2 regions of the Kluyvera sp. 142486 genome follow, and region 1 is predicted to be linked to the other one. Evidence: predicted binding sites of a transcription regulator. Region 1 holds the regulator's gene; the other holds the start of a gene.
What was found. The regulator CRP, encoded in region 1, controls carbon source genes, mostly activating them, when cyclic AMP is high. The targets are predictions, from matches to a motif close to ATGTGANNNNNNTCACAT.
Positions count from the first base shown of each region.

Region 2: the regulator CRP is predicted to act here: its motif matches at 1,626-1,643, upstream of ACLGE8_RS06445 (ABC-F family ATPase).

Region 1 is NZ_JBKHUI010000003.1:49,937-53,067, reverse strand. Features, by position in the region: gene ACLGE8_RS04430 (YccS/YhfK family putative transporter) at 1-1,134, opposite strand, end outside; gene crp (cAMP-activated global transcriptional regulator CRP) at 1,189-1,821, opposite strand; gene ACLGE8_RS04420 (OsmC family protein) at 2,126-2,530, shown strand; gene ACLGE8_RS04415 (phosphoribulokinase) at 2,632-3,131, opposite strand, start outside.
Region 2 is NZ_JBKHUI010000004.1:150,666-153,796, reverse strand. Features, by position in the region: gene ACLGE8_RS06455 (GntR family transcriptional regulator) at 1-508, shown strand, start outside; gene ldtB (L,D-transpeptidase) at 607-1,527, opposite strand; gene ACLGE8_RS06445 (ABC-F family ATPase) at 1,746-3,131, shown strand, end outside.

The DNA.
Region 1 (3,131 bases):
GCTGGCGATGCTGAGCATCACGCTGAGCCGGGCGGCATTACGCAGCGCCGGGGATTTCAGCGACAGGTAGTTTTTAAGCGCCGGGAGCAGAGGCAGGCGGCGCTCTTTATCGGCCATCAGGTTGCGCGGGTAGAGTGGGCGCTGGGAGCGCAGCACGCGGGCGATGCGGCTAAAGTGCCAGGCGCAGAACTGGCCGACCGGGTTGTCCGGGTGCTGGTCGGCAATTTTTTCCAGCGCGCCAATCTGCTTATCCATGTTGAAGCGAGTCGGGTAGCGGTGATAAAGGATGTCATCCGCCAGCACGCGCAGACGCGCGGCGACGGTCTGCGCATTCCAGCGGATCACCGCTTCGGCGTGGCTGCGTTCAACCAGCTTTTGCACCTCTTCCGGTTGGTGCAGGCTGACGGAGATGTGCTCCTGTAAATCGAGCCCCACCTGGAAGGCGCGCAGCAGGCGCTTGTAATCGTTATGCTGATTCGCCGCAAGCATGTGCAACTGCTGGTAGCACTGGGAGATCAGATCCACCACTTTTTGCTGGCGAGTCAGCAACGGCGGTAGCGCGGTGCTCGGGTCGGTGTGCTGCGTCAGCAGGCTATATTTCGCTTCACAGTATTCGGCGAGCTGGCGATAGAGCAGGCTCAGCGATTCCCGCAGCGGCTGTTCGCGCCACATCCAGAACCACCACCAGTTAAACAGCCCGTACCACAGCGTGCCTAGCGCGTAGAGCAGCAACGGCTCCCAGATGGGCATATTACCCGCCAGGCTTAGCGTAAAGATGGAGGCAATTAGCGAGGCGGGCAGTAGCCGCCCGTGTAGCGCGCTGATTTCTGCCGTGACGCCAAGTAGCAGCGCCAGCCCGGTGAGAATCAACGGTAAGGGAATATCGTCCGCCAGCAGCAGTTGCACGGCAAGGCTACAGCCGGCAAACAGGCAGCCGCCGATAATCAGGCGCTTAAAGAAGCGTTTATGCGGCGTGTCGAGGCCAGCGATATTGCAGCAGGCGGGCACTAAGGAGAACAGCAAACCTTGCTGGAGGTGGCCGAGAAGCAGCCCGATGGCAACCGGCAGGCATAACACCAGCGTTTGCCGCAGTGCATAGTTGACTTCCGGGTGGTAAATCAGCCTGCGCCACATAGGGGGAAAACAAAAATGGCGTATTGCTTTCACAATACGCCATTTTGGGCCGGATTAGCGGGTACCGTAAACGACAATGGTTTTGCCGTGAGCGGAGATCAGGTTCTGATCTTCCAGCATTTTCAGAATACGGCCCACGGTTTCGCGGGAGCAGCCAACGATCTGACCGATTTCCTGACGGGTGATTTTGATCTGCATACCGTCTGGGTGGGTCATGGCATCAGGCTGTTTTGCCAGGTTCAGCAGGGTCTGTGCGATACGACCGGTAACGTCCAGGAAGGCCAGGTTACCGACTTTTTCGGAAGTGACCTGCAGACGACGCGCCATCTGAGAAGAGAGACGCATCAGAATGTCCGGGTTAACCTGGATCAGCTGACGGAATTTTTTATAAGAGATTTCAGCAACTTCACAAGCGGTTTTTGCTCGTACCCATGCGCTGCGTTCCTGGCCTTCTTCGAACAGGCCCAGCTCGCCGATAAAATCGCCCTGGTTAAGGTAAGAGAGGATCATCTCTTTGCCTTCTTCATCCTTGATGAGTACGGCCACGGAGCCTTTTACGATGTAATACAGCGTCTCTGCTTTTTCACCCTGGTGAATCAGCGTGCTCTTCGATGGGTACTTATGAATATGGCAATGAGACAAGAACCATTCGAGAGTAGGGTCTGTTTGCGGTTTGCCAAGCACCATGCGCGGTTATCCTCTGTTATAAGCTCTTCCCAGCGGCAAAAACATTGCAGCCACTGGTTGCAATAGTATCCTTCCCGTTACCTGGGAAGTCGGCTGTCGAATCAGGTCGCAGCCTGTAATGTGATGTCCTCTGCATACATGCAGTACGTTTATGTATTACCGTAGCATCCCGACTGTTTTAGCATAGCTTTTGCCGTGTGTCTCCTGGTGTCTCGCTTCAGCATGACGCCGATCGCCTTCCATTGCGAGAATTGTTATGTGCGCGTAATCTGAGAAGAAAATTGCAACCTGGGAGTTAAATATTATGCAAGCGCGTGTGAAATGGGTTGAGGGGTTAACCTTCCTCGGTGAGTCAGCTTCAGGCCACCAAATTTTGATGGACGGCAACTCTGGCGATAAAGCGCCAAGCCCAATGGAAGTGGTGCTGATGGCCGCCGGTGGTTGCAGCGCGATTGACGTTGTCTCCATCCTGCAAAAAGGTCGCAATAACGTGACCGACTGCGAAGTGAAGCTCACCTCCGAGCGTCGTGAAGAAGCTCCGCGTCTGTTTACGCACATCAACCTGCACTTTATTGTCACCGGTAAAGAGTTGAAGGATGCTGCGGTATCGCGTGCGGTCGATCTCTCTGCTGAGAAATACTGCTCGGTGGCGCTGATGCTCGAAAAAGCGGTGAACATCACCCACTCTTACGAAGTGATCGAAGGCTGATTACATGCCAGACGTAGCCCGGCCGAACGTAGTGACGCCGGGGCTATTCCCGGAGTCGGTGCTAGCGCACCTCGTCCGGGCTACCTGGCTTGGTCTTGATGCTAGTTTCTGCCTTCCATCAGCCGCTGCACCAGCGGCATCATGATTAATTCCATCGCCAGCCCCATCTTCCCGCCGGGAACGACCAGCGTATTCATATGCGAGATAAATGACCCCTGCAACATGGCCAGTAGCCACGGGTAGTCGATGTGGTCGAGATTACGGAAGTGAATCACCACAAAACTCTCGTCCAGTGACGGAATGCTTTTCGCCGCAAACGGGTTAGAGGTGTCGACCGTCGGCACGCGCTGGAAGTTGATATGGGTGCGGGAGAACTGCGGGGTAATGAAGTTGATATAGTCTTCCATCGACCTCACCACCGAATCCATCACCGCCTCGCGGGAGTGGCCACGCTCGCTGGTGTCGCGGATCATCTTCTGGATCCACTCCAGGTTAACAATCGGTACTACGCCAACCAGCAGGTCAACATGGCGAGCCACGTCGTGCTGCGGGGTGACGACGCCGCCGTGCAACCCTTCATAAAACAGCACATCGGTCGGTT
Region 2 (3,131 bases), on a different contig from region 1:
TTTCCTGCAGCTTTCGCAGTGGGATGTTCCCGGCGCGGACTATTCCGGGGCCACCGAAACCTGGGAGCATCTTGGCACCGTCGAAAGCCAGGTCATTCGCTTTGAGCTGCGCTTTCCCACGGAAAAAGAGCAGGCTTCGCTGCTGGTCAACGCCGATGCGCCGGTCTATGACTTTGTCCGTCTGCGTCTGCTCAACGGCGAGCCGCTGTCGCTGGATATGACCGTGATGCCGGTGTCGCTGGTGCCGGGGTTAAGCAAAACGCATCTCGAAAGCTCGGTGTTTCGCTATGTGCAGGAAAATCTGGGCCTGAAGATGATGGGATCGTATCGGGTGGTGCGGGCAATCAAACCCGATGCGCTCGATCGGCAGCACCTAAGCTGTGAGCCCGGTGACCCGGTGCTGGAGGTGGAGCAGGTTATCTATCTGGATGACGGCACGCCGCTGGAGTACGCGCACTGCCACTATCGCTACGACCATGGCGGTATCGTGATAGTGAATAACGGATAAAAAAATGGCGGGTGATTAACCCGCCATTTTTATTTTGTTACCCGAACGATGTTCATGTAGGCCCGGTAAGCGAAGCGCCACCGGGCAACATCAGGCAATTAGTTCAGACGGACCGGCATACCGGAACGGTTTTTAACCGCCTGGTCAACGATGCTCTGGTCAACGTCAGCCTGGCTGGTCACGCTCTGCACCGCTTTAGTCAGCACAACCGGTACGGTTTCGCCGCCTTCAAACTGCGCTTCGGTAGTAGACAGCGGGTTGTGAACTTCCATAAAGCGGCTGCCATCTGGTTCGGTGGTTACTTTCACAGGCTCATCAATGAACTGTACGCGAGTACCGACCGGCACGTTCTGGAACAGGAACTTGATGTCTTCGTTACGCAGACGTACGCAGCCGTGGCTCACGCGCAGACCGATACCGAAGTTAGCGTTGGTGCCGTGGATCGCGTACAGACGGCCGATATACAGCGCGTACAGACCCATCGGGTTATCCGGGCCAGCAGGAACAACGGCTGGCAGCGGGTTACCGGCTGCGGCATATTCAGCATGCATTTTCGCCGTTGGGGTCCAGGTTGGGCCCGCTTTCTTACGTTCTACTTTGGTGGTCCAGCTGATAGGCGTATCTTTGCCCAGCTGGCCGATACCGATTGGCAGCACGATCACAGTGTTGGTGCCTTTCGGATAGTAGTACAGACGCATTTCTGCGCTGTTAATAACGATACCTTCATGCACGGTGTCCGGCAGGATCAGCTGCTGAGGAATGTTCAGCACGCTACCGCCTTTCGGCAGGTAGGTATCCACGCCAGGGTTAGCTTCCAGCATGTTAGACAGACCCATCTGGTACTGGGCCGCGAAGTATTCCAGCGGTTGCTTATTGTCTTCAGGAATGGTGATGACCTGATTCTGACCGACAATGCGGCTTCCATCGGTTGGCAGCGGATAGGTTACCGCCGATGCCGAATTACAGAAGCCTACGACAGCAAGCGCCGCAGCGAAAAGCGTAGTTAATTTCATGTTCATGTTGTGCGAGGTATCAGTGCCATTACAGCGGTTGTTTGAGAATTCAGACTGTTGGTAGGAGCGCATTATATGTGCATTCCTTGTCGCAGGGAATTCGGATGTGTACGAAATCACATTTTTTTCACTTGAGTTACAGTTTAGTCACTGGCGAAGGCGGGCGCTTTTTATTCGGAATTGTGGCAGAATAGGCGGTTTGTCACATTCTTCAGGATACTCCCGTGTTAGTTACCAGCAACGTTACCATGCAGTTTGGCAGTAAGCCGCTGTTCGAAAATATCTCCGTCAAGTTTGGCGGCGGCAACCGTTACGGCCTGATTGGCGCAAACGGGAGCGGCAAATCTACCTTTATGAAAATCCTCGGCGGCGACTTAGAGCCGACGCTGGGCAACGTTTCCCTCGATCCGAACGAACGCATCGGTAAGCTGCGTCAGGATCAGTTCGCCTTCGAAGAGTACTCCGTACTCGACACCGTTATTATGGGTCACGGCGAGCTGTGGGAAGTGAAACAAGAGCGCGACCGCATCTACGGTCTGGCGGAAATGAGCGAAGAAGACGGCTACAAAGTGGCCGACCTCGAAGTGCTTTACGGCGAAATGGACGGTTACTCTGCGGAATCACGCGCCGGCGAACTGCTGCTGGGCGTGGGTATTCCGCTGGAGCAGCACTACGGCCTGATGAGTGAAGTGGCTCCGGGTTGGAAACTCCGTGTGCTGTTGGCGCAGGCGCTGTTCTCTAACCCAGACATTCTGCTGCTCGATGAACCGACGAACAACCTGGATATCGACACCATCCGCTGGCTGGAGCAGACGCTGAACGAACGCGACAGCACCATGATCATCATTTCGCACGACCGTCACTTCCTGAACATGGTCTGCACCCACATGGCTGACCTCGACTACGGCGAACTGCGCGTGTACGCCGGTAACTACGACGAGTACATGACCGCAGCGACCCAGGCGCGTGAGCGCCTGCTGGCCGACAACGCCAAGAAAAAAGCGCAGATTGCTGACCTGCAATCCTTCGTTAGCCGCTTTAGCGCCAACGCCTCTAAATCTCGTCAGGCAACCTCTCGTGCCCGTCAGATTGACAAAATCAAGCTCGACGAAGTGAAAGCTTCCAGCCGTCAGAACCCGTTCATCCGTTTCGAACAGGAGAAGAAGCTGTTCCGTAACGCGCTGGAAGTGGAAGCGCTGACCAAAGGCTTTGATAACGGCCCACTGTTTAAAAACTTCAACCTGATGATGGAAGTGGGCGAGAAGATCGCCATTATCGGCGCCAACGGCGTGGGTAAATCCACCATGCTGAAAACCCTGGTTGGTGAACTGACGCCGGATAGCGGTACCGTGAAATGGTCTGAGAACGCCAGCATCGGTTACTACGCTCAGGATCACGCCGAAGATTTCGATAACGATCTCTCCGTGTTTGACTGGATGAGCCAGTGGAAACAGGAAGGCGACGACGAGCAGGTAGTTCGTGGCTTCCTCGGCCGTCTGCTGTTCAGCCAGGACGATATCAAGAAGCCTGCGAAGGTGCTGTCCGGTGGTGAGAAAGGTCGCATGTTGTTCGGTAAGTTGATGATGCAGAAACCAAACATTCTGGTGATG